DNA from 4 places in the Azospirillum baldaniorum genome. Region 1 is predicted to be linked to each of the others. Evidence: riboswitches for the same ligand, from Rfam matches in the RefSeq annotation. Region 1 holds a riboswitch; each other region holds the start of a gene.
The links. Region 1 has a riboswitch for thiamine pyrophosphate ahead of Sp245p_RS20060 (LuxE/PaaK family acyltransferase). Riboswitches for the same ligand answer to the same signal wherever they lie in the genome.
Positions count from the first base shown of each region.

Region 2: another riboswitch for thiamine pyrophosphate. It lies ahead of thiO (glycine oxidase ThiO); the one in region 1 lies ahead of Sp245p_RS20060 (LuxE/PaaK family acyltransferase).
Region 3: another riboswitch for thiamine pyrophosphate. It lies ahead of thiC (phosphomethylpyrimidine synthase ThiC); the one in region 1 lies ahead of Sp245p_RS20060 (LuxE/PaaK family acyltransferase).
Region 4: another riboswitch for thiamine pyrophosphate. It lies ahead of Sp245p_RS10550 (ABC transporter substrate-binding protein); the one in region 1 lies ahead of Sp245p_RS20060 (LuxE/PaaK family acyltransferase).

Region 1 is NZ_CP022254.1:1,268,396-1,271,653, forward strand. Features, by position in the region: gene Sp245p_RS20055 (DUF5672 family protein) at 1-1,235, opposite strand, end outside; TPP riboswitch at 1,377-1,506, shown strand; gene Sp245p_RS20060 (LuxE/PaaK family acyltransferase) at 1,581-2,660, shown strand; gene Sp245p_RS20065 (acyl-CoA reductase) at 2,660-3,258, shown strand, end outside.
Region 2 is NZ_CP022262.1:618,803-622,060, reverse strand. Features, by position in the region: gene mgtE (magnesium transporter) at 3-1,442, shown strand; TPP riboswitch at 1,489-1,592, shown strand; gene thiO (glycine oxidase ThiO) at 1,584-2,768, shown strand; gene thiS (sulfur carrier protein ThiS) at 2,765-2,974, shown strand; gene thiG (thiazole synthase) at 3,021-3,258, shown strand, end outside.
Region 3 is NZ_CP022253.1:1,951,722-1,954,979, forward strand. Features, by position in the region: gene thiC (phosphomethylpyrimidine synthase ThiC) at 1-1,813, opposite strand, end outside; TPP riboswitch at 1,930-2,042, opposite strand; gene Sp245p_RS09245 (hypothetical protein) at 2,247-2,435, shown strand; gene oxlT (oxalate/formate MFS antiporter) at 2,508-3,258, opposite strand, start outside.
Region 4 is NZ_CP022253.1:2,219,109-2,222,366, forward strand. Features, by position in the region: gene Sp245p_RS10545 (branched-chain amino acid ABC transporter permease) at 1-199, opposite strand, end outside; gene Sp245p_RS10550 (ABC transporter substrate-binding protein) at 207-1,361, opposite strand; TPP riboswitch at 1,431-1,528, opposite strand; gene Sp245p_RS10555 (STAS domain-containing protein) at 1,689-2,066, shown strand; gene Sp245p_RS10560 (DMT family transporter) at 2,071-2,967, opposite strand; gene Sp245p_RS10565 (phytoene desaturase family protein) at 3,182-3,258, shown strand, end outside.

The DNA.
Region 1 (3,258 bases):
CGCAGCGACGCGACCGAGCGGGCGCGCAAAATCTCGTCCACGTCTGAAACGATGACGATGTCGTCCGGCTCCACCTTGTCCAGCCCGAGCGCGATGGCGTTCCGCTGCGCCCGCTCGCGCACCCAGGGATTGTCGGTTTCCGGGAAGTCGGGGGCGACGACCAGCTTCACCTTGTCCAGGAAGGGCAGGAAGCGATCGCGCTCCTCCATGAAATGCAGCGGCTTGGGCGCGCCGGTGAAGGTCTGCTTGGCCTCGACGATCACGAACTGGTCGACCGTGTCGTACAGCTCGCGGAAGCGCAGCTCCAGAAGGTCGAGTTCGTTGTGGAAGGTGAAGCAGTCGTAGATCTTCGGCTGGCGTCGCTGCGGCGCGGCCACCGCCGGCCAGCGCGACCCCGGCGCCGCCGTCGTCTGCACCGCATCGGCCAGGGCCAGCACATAGTCCCGCTGCACGCCGCTCGTCCATTCGGTGATCTGGGAGCGCAGGAACGTCTCGTCCCGCCGCGCCACCAGCTTGCGGACCATGGAGGCGAAGGGGGCCTTGCGTCCGGACAGCGCGAGGCTGGTCATCAGGTCGGTGTAGTCGCGCCGGTCGAGAAGCGGGCCGTCCATCACCTCGATCCGTTCCTCCAGCGCGCGGTCCCCCAGCACCTTGCCGAAGTTGAACAGGCCGTGGAAGCCGAAGGCCGGTCCCGGCACCGGCGTGCGCTCGAAGGCGAAGCGGTCGGCCACGGCCTCCGGGGCGAAGCGGATGCCGGCCTTCTCCAGCGCCGGGCGCTCGGTCCGGCAGATGACGTGGTCCTCGGGGATGCCGGCTTCGAAGGGCAGGTCGCGCAGCCGGTCGAGCAGGGCGGCGGAGCGCAGGGAGAAGCCGCCGTTCCCCACCGTCATGCCGTCGTCGTACCAGCCCCAGCGGGCGCCGATGTAGTCGAAGGCGCGGAACTCCTCCGTCCATGCCTGTGGGTCGGCGACGAAGCCGTCCCACTGCGCGATCAGGACATGGCCCGTCGTCACCAGCCGGCGCAGGCGGACGTTGATCGTGTCCGAATAGTCGTCGATGTCGTTGATCGGGGCGATGCGGTGGAAATCGACGCCGGGGATCTTCGGATCGCGGTCGGACAGCAGCAGGACGCTGGAGAAGCGGCAGGCGGCGATGCTGTCCCGGATGGCCATCTCGACCAGGGCGTGGTTCGCCGTGTCGGCGAACACCAGCGTGCAGTCCTCGATCCTCACCATCCCGTTCCCCGTTCTGCCGCCGGCGTCGGCCGCCCGCGGGCGCGGATCCTATCACGGCGGTTGTGGGGCTGCCACGGGCGGAGCGCCGTGCGTCTCAGAGCCCGACCTCCTTGACGGGCGGGGGCCGGTCCCTTAGCTTGCGAATGTTCCCTGGGGGGCCTCGCTAGGAGGCTGAGACTCCGCCGGTCCGGCGCTTTCATCCGGACAACGCGGTGACCCATCGAACCTGATCCGGGTCATACCGGCGTAGGGACGGGACTGAAGGGCGGCACGGCGTACCCCCATTCCATCCAGACACCGCTTGTCCCGGCAACAGTTTGTTGGCGTTGCAAAAGGTGTGCGGACGTGACCGAAGCCCGACTTGTCGAAGAGCTGCTGGCCTTCATCGCCGCCGGAGAGGCGGACGAGGAGGCGTTCAACCGCATGGCGCTGGCCGTCTTCGCCCACCAGTTCGAGACCAACGCCCCCTACCGCCGCTTCGCCACCCAGCGGGCGCGCACCCTGCGCACGGTGAAGAGCTGGCGCGACGTGCCCGCCGTGCCGATCAGCGCCTTCAAGGACCTGACGCTGAGCGGCCGCCCGCCGGAGGAATGCCCGCACGTCTTCATGACCAGCGGCACCACCAAGGGCGTGCGGGGCAAGAGCCATCACCCGACGCTGGCGGTCTACGACCGCTCGATGACCGTCAACTTCCGCCGCCGCTTTATGGGTGAGCATGATCGGCTGCGCATGGGCATCCTGTTCCCGACCGAGCAGGCGATGCCCAACTCCTCGCTCGCCCATTATCTGGCGCTGGCCAAGAGCGAATTCGGGACGGCGGAGAGCCGGTATTTCGTCTCCGACGCCGGGCTGGACGTGGACGGGGCCATCGCCGAGCTGTCCCGTGCCGAGGCCACCGGCGAACCCTACGCCCTGCTGGGGGCGAGCTTCAGCGTCGTGCATCTGATGGACGCGCTGGCCGAGCGGGGGCGGAGCTTCGCCCTGCCGGCGGGCAGCCGCATCCTCGACACCGGCGGCTTCAAGGGCCAGTCGCGCGAGATGGCGGCGGAGGAGTTCTACAGCCGCCTGTCCGCGACCTTCGGTGTGCCGCGCCGGCTGTGCATCAACATGTACGGCATGACCGAGCTGAGCACCCAGTTCTACGACGACGGCAACGAGGCCTGCCCGTCGGTGAAGTCCGGCCCGCACTGGATCCGCAGCCGGGTCATCAACCCGCTGACCGGGCAGGAGGTGCCGCGCGGCAGCGTCGGCGTGCTCGTCCATCACGATCTGGCCCATTTCAACTGCGCGTCGGCCATCCTGACCGAGGATGCGGGGGTGGAGGTGGACGGCGGCTTCCAGCTTCTCGGCCGGGCCGACGGGGCGGACGCCAAGGGCTGCTCCATGGCGGTCGAGGACTTCCTCAAAGCGGCACGGGCTTCCTGATGGAGCGCGCCGGGCATTTGCCGGGGCTGTCCGCCGACGCGGTGGACTGGCGGACGCTGACCTTCCGGCGCGGCGCCGAGACGCTCGACGTGGCGGTGCCGGTGCTGACCGAGCCACAGGTCGCTGAATTGGCAACGCGGGTGCGGACGAACGCGCGGACTTACCTGAGACGCCGCACCGTCGCGGAGATCGCCGCCACCATCGACCGCGCCGTCGCCCGGCTGCTCGACCGCGACGACCCGTGGCGGCGGAAGGCGGAACGGCTGCTGCCGCTGGTCACCGGCTACGACGCCGAGATGGTCCGGCTGGGGCTGACCGGCTATCTGAAGACCTTCCGCGGGCCGGAGCTGCGGAAATTCATCGCCGAGGATTTCGCCAACCCGGCGGTGCTCGACGATTTCCAGCCGATGCCCAAGGGCGGCTTCGCCCGCGCCTTCGGGCCGGAACTGCTGCTGCATGTCTGGGCGGGCAACGTGCCGGGCCTGCCGCTGTGGAGCCTGATCTCCGGCCTGCTGGTGAAGGCCGGCACGGTCGGCAAGCTGCCGAGCGCCGAGCCGCTGTTCGCCGGCTGGTTCGCGCAAATCCTGGGGGAGATCGA
Region 2 (3,258 bases), on a different contig from region 1:
CCATGCACACCGACCGCCAGGAACCGGATCGTATCCAGGACGATGTGCCGCACCCGGCCGAACGCCCCGCCCCGCCCCGCGAGGACGGCGAGGAGGAGCGCGCCTATGGTGTTGAGCCGGAGTTCGTGGAGGAGATCGTCGAACGGCTGCACGCCGGACGGCGCGACGATCTGCGCGCGGAGGTGGACAAGCTTCACCCCGCCGACATCGCCGACCTGATCGAGCAGCTCGGTCACGATGACCGGGAGGCGCTGATCGGTGTCCTGCGTCCCGACTTCGACGGCGAGGTGCTGAGCTACCTCAACCCCGATCTCCGCGAAGAGATCGTCGAGCTGTTCGAACCGAAGGAGCTGGCCGCCGCCGTCGCGGAGCTGGACACCGACGACGCCGTCGACGTCATCGAGGACCTGGACGAGGACACCCGGCGCGAGGTGCTGGAGAATCTGCCGGCCGCCGACCGCGCGCTGGTCCAGGAGAACCTGACCTACGACGAATACACCGCCGGCCGCCTGATGCAGCGCGATCTGGTGGCGGTGCCGCAGTTCTGGACGGTGGGCAAGACCATCGATTACGTCCGTGCCGCCACCGACGAGCTGCCGGAGGACTTCTACGATATCTTCGTCGTCGATCCGATGCACCGGGTGGTCGGCGCGGTGCCGCTGTCGCGCCTGCTGCGCCAGAAGCGGTCGATCCGCATTGCCGATCTGGTGACGGAGGAGGTGGACACCATCCCCGCCACCATGGATCAGGAGGAGGTGGCGAACCTGTTCCGCCAATACGCCCTGGTCTCCGCCCCTGTGGTGGATGCCGGCGGGCGGTTGATCGGCGTCATCACCGTCGACGACGTGGTCCACATCATCGACGAGGAAGCCGAAGACGACATCGGCAAGCTGGGCGGCGTCGGCGACACCTCGATCTACCGCTCGGTTCTGGAGACCTCGCGCTCGCGCATTTCCTGGCTGGGCGTGAATCTGTTCACCGCCTTCGCCGCGGCGGGCGTCATCTCGCTGTTCGAGGCGACCATCGAACAGATCGTGGCGCTGGCCGTGCTGATGCCGATCACCGCCTCGATGGGCGGCAACGCCGGGACCCAGACCCTGACCGTAGCGGTGCGCGCCCTGGCGACGCGCGAGCTGTCGTCCTCCAACGCGCCCCGCGTGGTGGGGAAGGAGGTTCTGGTCGGGCTGCTCAACGGCGCCGTCTTCGCCACGCTGGTGGGGGCCATCGCCGCGACGTGGTTCGAGCCGATGATCGGCCTGGTCATCGGCTGCGCCATGGTCATCAACCTGTTCGTCGCCGGCCTGTGCGGCGTGCTGATTCCCATCGGGCTGGACCGGCTGGGCGTCGATCCGGCGGTGGCGAGTTCGGTCTTCCTGACCACCATGACCGATGTCATCGGCTTCCTGTCCTTCCTGGGGCTGGCGTCGCTTTTGTTGTTGTGACCAACGAAAAGGGGCTTGCCAAAGGCGGCTCTCTTCCGGATGATCCGGGCATTGGCTGGGGTGCCGTGCGGGATGCGCTCACGCGGCTGAGATCACACCCATCGAACCTGTCTGGATAATGCCAGCGAAGGGAGCCGCCGCATGGTATCCGCGCCCTTATCTCATTCTGATTCCGCTCTTTCCGTTTCTGGAGGGCCCTCCATCGCCGTGATCGGCGCCGGGGTGATCGGCCTGTCCATCGCCTGGAGGCTGGCCGCCGCCGGCTGCCGGGTCGAGGTCTTCGACCGCGGCGCTGCCGGCCGGGGCGCCAGCCACGCCGCGGGCGGCATGCTCGCCGCTTGTGTCGAGACCGAACCCGGCGAAGAGAGCCTTCTGCCGCTGACCCGCGCATCGCAGGACCTGTGGCCCGCCTTCGCGGCGGAGTTGGAGGCCGCTTCCGGCATGGCGGTGGACCTGCGCGGCGAAGGCACGATGGTCATCGCGCTGAACGCCGACGACGCGGCCAAGGTGCGCTTCCTGCACGATTTCCAGACCAGGCTCGGCCTGCCGGTGGAATGGCTGAGCGGGGCGGAGGTGCGGCGGCGCGAGCCCTATCTCCAGCCGGGCGTCGCCGGCGCGCTGTTTTGCGCAGGCGACCATCAGGTCGACAACCGCAAGGTCGCCACCGCCCTGCACGCCGCCGCCCTGCGGGCCGGCGCCGTGGTGCACGAATACGCTGAGGTGTCCCGCATCGAAGTCCGCGGTGGTCGGGCGGTCGGTATCCAGGTCGAGGACCGTCTGGTCGAGGCCGATCAAGTGGTTCTGGCCGCCGGGGCGTGGTCGGGCTGGATCGACGGGTTGTCTCCGGCGGTGCGGCCGCCCGTGCGCCCGGTGAAGGGACAGATGCTCTGCCTGCGCATGGACGCCCGCCTGCCGTTGCTGCGCCATGTGGTGTGGACCCCCGGCACCTACCTGATCCCGCGGCTGGACGGGCGGCTGCTCGTCGGCGCCACGACGGAGGAGCGCGGGTTCGACGACCGGCTGACCGCCGGGGGCCAGTTCGCCCTGCTGGAGGGGGCATGGCGCGCCCTGCCGGGCATCGCCGAGCTGCCCATCGAGGAGGCATGGGCCGGCTTCCGCCCGGGCACCCGCGACGACGCCCCGATCCTCGGCCTCTCGGAGGTCGAGGGGCTGGTCTACGCCACCGGGCACCACCGCAACGGCATCCTGCTGACCCCGGTCACCGCGGATTCGGTGGCGCGTCTGGTCCTGACCGGGGAGGCCGATCCGGTGATCCGCCCCTTCGCGCTCGACCGCTTCGCCCAGCCGAAGGGGGCCGCGGCATGAGCGCCCGCATCCGTGTCAACGGGCGGGAGGAGGACCTCGCCGCCCCCACCGTCGCCGCCCTGCTGGCCGGGCGGGGAATCGCCGCGGGCACCCGCGGGGTCGCGGTCGCCCTCAACGGCGCCGTCCTGCCGTCCCGCCGCTGGGACGAGACGCCCCTGTCCGCGGGCGACGCCCTGGAGATCATCCGTCCCGTGCAGGGCGGCTGAAATTCTCACCCGCCGGAGCGCGGGTCCGACATCCAAGGAAACACCCATGAACGACACGCTCACCATAGCGGGCCGTGAGTTCCGCTCGCGCCTGTTTCTCGGCACCGCCGGTTATCCGAACCAGCAGGTCATGCTGGACGCGCTGGAGGCCAGCGGCAGCGAACTGGTCACGCTGGCCATCCGGCGCATCAGCCTGGACGGCTATTCGGAAAGCCTCGTCGACGTCATCGGCGACCGCGCCGGGCTGCTGCCCAACACCGCCGGTTGCCTGACCGCCAAGGAGG
Region 3 (3,258 bases), on a different contig from region 1:
AAATCTCCCCGCCCTTGGCGCGGAAGCTCTCCGACATCTCGGCCATGCCGGAGTTGGCGTAGTCCCGCACCTCCTGCGTGATCTTCATCGAGCAGAACTTCGGCCCGCACATCGAACAGAAATGCGCGACCTTCGCCCCCTCCGCCGGCAAGGTCTGATCGTGGAAGCGCTCCGCCGTCTCAGGGTCGAGCGACAGGTGGAACTGGTCGCGCCAGCGGAACTCGAAGCGGGCGCGCGACAGGGCGTCGTCGCGTTCCTGGGCGCCGGGATGGCCCTTGGCGAGGTCAGCGGCGTGGGCGGCGATCTTGTAGGTGACCACGCCCACCTTGACGTCGTCGCGGTCCGGCAGCCCCAGATGCTCCTTCGGCGTGACGTAGCAGAGCATCGCCGTGCCGAACCAGCCGATCATGGCGGCGCCGATGGCGCTGGTGATGTGGTCGTAACCCGGCGCGATGTCCGTGGTCAGCGGCCCGAGCGTGTAGAAGGGCGCCTCGCCGCACAGCGCCAGCTGCTTGTCGACGTTGGCCTTGATCTTGTGCATGGGCACATGGCCCGGCCCCTCGATCATCACCTGCACATCGTGCTTCCAGGCGATCTTGGTCAGCTCGCCCAGCGTCTCCAGCTCGGCGAACTGGGCGGCGTCGTTGGCGTCGGCGATGGAACCGGGGCGCAAGCCGTCGCCCAGCGAGAAGGCGACGTCGTACGCCTTCATGATCTCGCAGATCTCCTCGAACCGCTCGTAGAGGAAGCTCTCGCGGTGGTGGGACAGGCACCATTTCGCCATGATCGAGCCGCCGCGCGACACGATGCCGGTGGTGCGCTTCGCGGTTAGCGGGATGTGCGCCAGACGGATGCCGGCGTGGATGGTGAAGTAATCCACCCCCTGCTCCGCCTGCTCGATCAGCGTGTCGCGGAAGATCTCCCAGGTCAGGTCCTCGGCCTTGCCGCCCACCTTCTCCAGCGCCTGATAGATCGGCACGGTGCCGATGGGGACCGGGCTGTTGCGCAGGATCCATTCACGGGTGGTGTGGATGTTGCGGCCGGTGGACAGGTCCATCACGGTGTCGGCGCCCCAGCGGATCGACCAGACCATCTTGTCGACCTCCTCCCCCACCGAGGACGCGACGGCGGAGTTGCCGATGTTCGCGTTGATCTTGGTGAGGAAGTTGCGGCCGATGATCATCGGCTCCGATTCGGGGTGGTTGATGTTGGACGGGATGATCGCCCGCCCGCGCGCCACTTCGTCGCGGACGAACTCCGGCGTCACATGGTCGGGGATGGAGGCGCCGAAATCGTCACCATCCCGCGCCGCCGCCTCGGCCAGCCGCTGGCGGCCCAGATTTTCGCGGACGGCGATGTACTCCATCTCCGGCGTGACGATGCCGGCGCGGGCGTAGGCCATCTGCGTGACCGTCCGGCCCGGCTTGCCGCGCAGCGGACGGCGCCCGGCGCGGTCGAAGACGGGCACGGCGCGCGTCTCGCCGACGCGCAGCCCGTCGTCCTCCGGACGGACCTCGCGGCCCTCATAGGCCTCGACGTCGCCGCGGGCCTCGATCCAGGAACGGCGCAGCTCCGCTAGGCCGCGGCGGATGTCGGTCTGCACCGCGGGATCGCTGTAGGGGCCGGAGGTGTCGTAGACGCGCACCGGCGGCTCGCCGCCGCCGACATGGATGTCGCGCATCGCCACGCGCAGGTCGGGGAAGCGCTCCCCGGCCACATGGACCTTGCTGGACGACGGCAGCGGGCCGGTCGTCACCGAGAAATGGTCGGACGGCGCGGCGTCTTTCGAAGCGGAGGGAAGAGTGTCGGGCATCTGCTGTGGATCTCCATCGCACATAGGATCGTTGGAGACCCGGGTGTGACGGAGCGGCAGAACGGACGACCGGAGCGGTCCCCATGGAGGGGTGCGCGATGGGGGTGCGCGTGACCGTGGCCCGTTTGTTCCTGTCCCTACGCCGGTACGACCCGGATCAGGTTCAAAGGGTTCGGCGCCTTACGGCATCATCTCAGCCCCGTGCTATGGGGCTCCCCTTGGAACGTCGCCATGCTGAACGATCCGCCCCACCCACGTCAATGCGATTCACAGCGCGATTCACGGCGAATCCCGCCCGATCAATGCGCTTGGCGCGTTTCTGGTATCCATTATCTGGTATACAAAATCCTATTGCGCAGCCTGAGCCGGGCCGCTATGCTGCATCACAACAACAAGAAGCAACATCCCCTCCCGAGTGCCCGGAGCCCGTCCCATGCTCGAATCCCAGATGATCGCCTTCGTCGCCCTGGCCGGACTGATGGGCCATGGCCTGACCCTGCTGATGCGGGAGGACGACGAGTGGAACGCCGATCCGCAGGACGAGCAGCCGGACGGTCTCTGGTCGTCGGACCGCTTCAACCAGTCCGGCGAGGGCCACAACCGTCCCTTCTTCCTGGAATGAAAGAAGGCCGCCGCGCGGGGTGCGCGCGGCGGCCGTCATTCGAGACAAGAAACCTGAAGCTTCGCGGGCCGATCAGTGGCCGGGCTGCACCGCCAGCCCACCCGCACCCTGCTGGGCGGCGAGTTCGGCGTTTCGGGCGTGATGCTTGCGCAACATGGGCCGCAGGACCGCGATGGCGCAGAAGGCCGCGATGAGGTCCATGGTGGCGCAGATGTAGAGCACGGTCGCCCAGGTGCCGGTGGCTTCCATCAGCAGGTTGCCCAGCGGGACCAGCAGGGCCGCGACGCCCTTGGCGCAGTACAGCACGCCGTAGATCTTCGCCGCATGCTTGGTGCCAAAGGTGTCCGCCGAAGTGGCGCTGAACAGGCTGTACACTTCGCCCCAGGCCAGGAACACCAGACCCGACAGGATCAGGAACATGATCGGGTCGTGGCCGAAGCGGCTGAGCATCAGGATGCCGAGGCCTTCGAAGGTGAAGGCGATGAACATGGTCGCTTCACGGCCGATGTGGTCGGAGACGAAGCCGAACAGCGGACGGGAGATGCCGTTCATCACGCGGTCGAGCATCAGCGCGAAGGGCAGAGCCGCCATGGTGATGCCGAACAGGCTGATCGGGGCTTCCTTCACGCCCAGATCGTGGGCGATCACGCCGAGCTGGGCCACCGCCATCAGACCGCCCGAGACGGTGCAGATGAACATGAGCATCATGACCCAGAAGACCGGCGTCTGCAGCGCTTCCTTGAGCGTGTAGTCGCGGCGGGACTGCAGAACCTTGGTCGAGGCCTTGACCTGATCCTTCTGCGGAGCGCGCAGGAAGAAGGCG
Region 4 (3,258 bases), on a different contig from region 1:
GAAGCAGTCCGGGCAGCGGCAGATACCCCGGCAGATGCGGCGCCAGCGCCACGCCGAGCAGACCGCCGGCCATCACGAGATCGCCCTGCGCAAAATTCACCGCCGCGGTGGCGTTCAGCACCAGCACGAAGCCGAGCGCGACCAGCGCGTAGGCCGCACCCAGGGCGAGGCCGTTGACGAGAAGCTGCAGGGTGATCAAGGCTTGCTCACTTCACCATGCCGGTCACCACGCCGGTCAGGTTGTCGTAGCGCTTGGCGATCGCCGGCACGCGCGAGGCGCCGTCGTAGCAGACGATCACCGCGGAATGCGCCATGTTGCCCTTGCCGTCCGATTTGTAGGTCATGGCGAGGCCCTGGTGAGTCCCGCCGGACAGGGCCTTGCGCACCGCTTCCGCGTTGTCCGCACCGCCCTGCACCGCCGCCAGCACCATGCGGATGCCGTCATACTGGCCGAGCGCGAAGGCGTCCGGCTCCGCGTTGAAGGCGGCGCGGTAGGCGGCGGTGAAGGCCTCCACCTCCGGGCTGCCGCCGGAGATCGGCGAGGCCGCCGTCTCGGCGCAGACGCCCTTCAGCTCGGCCGGTTCCAGAAGCGCCGCCGTGCTCGGCTGGTGCATGGCGGAGCCGGCGACGATCGGCACCGCCACCCCGTTGGCCGCCGCCTGCCGGATGAACAGGGCGGTCGGGCCGGAATGCAGATGCAGCACCAGCACGTCGGGCTTGGCGGCCAGCGCCTTGGTCAGGACGGGCAGCAGATCCTTGGCGGCGGGGTCCACGCCCTCCTCGAACACCGGCTCGACGCCGAGCTTCTTGAAGGCCTGCTCCAGATGGGCCTTGCCGCTCTGCCCGTAGGCCGTCGTCTGGTAGATCACCGCCGGGCGCTTCTTGCCCAATTCCTCCGCCACGTAGCGGGCATGGGCCTCCTTGGTCACCGCGTCGCCGGGGAAGAAGCGGAAGACCCAGGGGTTGCCCTGCTCGGTGATGCTTGCCGTACCCGACACGGTGACCAGCGGAATTTTGTAGTCCTGGGCCAGCGGCAGCATCGCCAGCATCTGCGTGCCCAGCATGCTGGCCGCCACCGCGGTGACCTTGCCGCCCGCCGCACGCTCCAGCGCCGTGACCGCGGCCTCCGGAGAGGTGCCGGTGTCGATCACCTCCGACCGCACCGCCACACCCGCGGGCGCGTCCTTCAGCGCCAGGACCGCGCCGTTGCGCTGGCTCGTGCCCTCCAGCGACAGGAAGCCGGTCAGCGGCACCAGCACGGGGACCGACGCCTCGCCCGCCCGCGCCGCGCCCGGGAGGAGCGACGCCGAAAAGACCGCCGAAATGGCCGTTGCCGAGAGGATGGAAAGGAAGCGCCGCATGGATGTGTCTCCTCCTGCCCGGCGAAGAACCGCGCGAGGACGAGGAGGCCAGGGAAGTAGCGGCGGCACAGCCTCGAACGCTTGGCTCCCTTCGCTGGCATGACCCAGATCAGGTTCGATGGGTGTGGTCTCAGCCCGCCTTGCGGCAGGCACCCCAGCCGTTCGTGTGCACAGTGTGAGCCCGGCGCGCGGCTGTCAAGCGGCGGCCCGGCGCCTTTTCACAATTTCGCAACGCAACAGACACCGGAGAGTCGTGCTTCCCGTGGTTCCTTCCGCCGCCCCCGGCCCGCGCCGGACCGTCGCCCCAACCGGAAGTCGCCCCGAAGCATGCGGCCCACCCCGTCGCACAGCACCGTCACCCTCAACCCCTTCGCCACGGCGCAAGGCGGATGCGAGTTGCGCGCCGTCCTGTCAGGGCGGATCGACCACGCCGCCCTGCCCGGCCTGACGCCCCTGCTCCGCCGCGTCGCGGAGGCACGGGCGCTGACCCTGCGCGTCGATCTGGGACGGGTGGAGTTCCTCGATTCCTGCGGCATCGGCATTCTGCTGGCGCTGCGCAACGCGGTGCTCGACTGCGGCGGCGCTATCGCCTTCGAGAATCACCCGCCGCGGATCCGGCGCGTGCTGGAGCGCAGCCGGATCATCGCCCTGACGGCCTCCCCGCACGCCGTCGACGGCGGGTTGACGCTTCCCGCCGCCGCCTGACCCGTCAGTCGCCGCGGCGCAGCGTTTCCCGATAGAGGATGTAGAGCCCGCTGGCGATGATGATCCCGGCACCGGCCAGGACCGTGGGAGTCGGCACGTCGCCGAAGACCAGGAAGCCGAGCAAGGTCGCCCAGATCATCCCCGTGTATTCGAAGGGCGCCACCACCGCGGCACGGCCCAGGCGGAAGGCCTGGGTCATCAGCACCTGCGCCGCGCCGCCCAGCGTGCCGACCAGAAGCATCAGCCCGAGGTCGAACCCGCCCGGCTGCACCCAGTCGGGAATCGCCGCCACGCCACTCACCACCGTGGTGGTCAGCAGCAGATAAACGACAATGGCGGTGTTGCTCTCCGTCCGCGACAGGCCACGCACCGCGATCATCGCCAGCGCATAGAAGAAGGCCGCAGCCACGCCGACGACAATCGGCAGGAGCGGTGCGTCGGCCTCCGGGCGGGCCATCACCACCACGCCGCCGAAGCCGACCAGCACCGCCGCCCAGCGCCGCCAGCCCACCGGCTCGCCGAGCAGCGGCATCGACAGCGCCGTGATGAACAGCGGCCCGGCGAAGCTCAGCACATAGACCTCGGCCAGCGGCAGATGCTTGAAGGCGTAGAAGAAGCAGCCCATCGACAGCAACCCGGCCAGCGAACGGAAGACGTGGGCGACCGGGCGCCGCGTGCGCATCCCACCCCAGCCGCCGCGCGCCACCGAAATGCCGCCGACCAGCACCACCGCCACCAACGACCGCGCGAACATGAGCTGCGCCACCGGATAGCCGCTGCTCAAGTATTTGATGAGCGTGTCCATGCCCGCGAACAGGAAGATGGCCAGCACGAAGCAGCCGATGGCACGGCGGGTGTCGTCGCTGGCGGCAGCGGCGGGAAGAGCGGCGGCTTGGGTCATGATTGCACAGTATATGAGCAGCCCGGACGCTGCCCAATGCCGCAACCGCAGGTCTGGCCCGCGCCGCATCGCCTGGAGAGTGCGTCGGCGATTCACGCTTCGTGAATCGCCGGGCGGACGTTTGGCGAAGCGACCCCGGCCTTTCGCGGATCGGCGCTGGCCCCGGCCGATGCGGTGGACAGTCTGGCGGGCGTCACCACCGCAAGGGTCCACCATGCTCCTGTCAAAGCCGATACCCCAATCGATCCGCATCCTCGTCGGCTTCTCGCCCTGGATCGCTTTCGGCGCTCT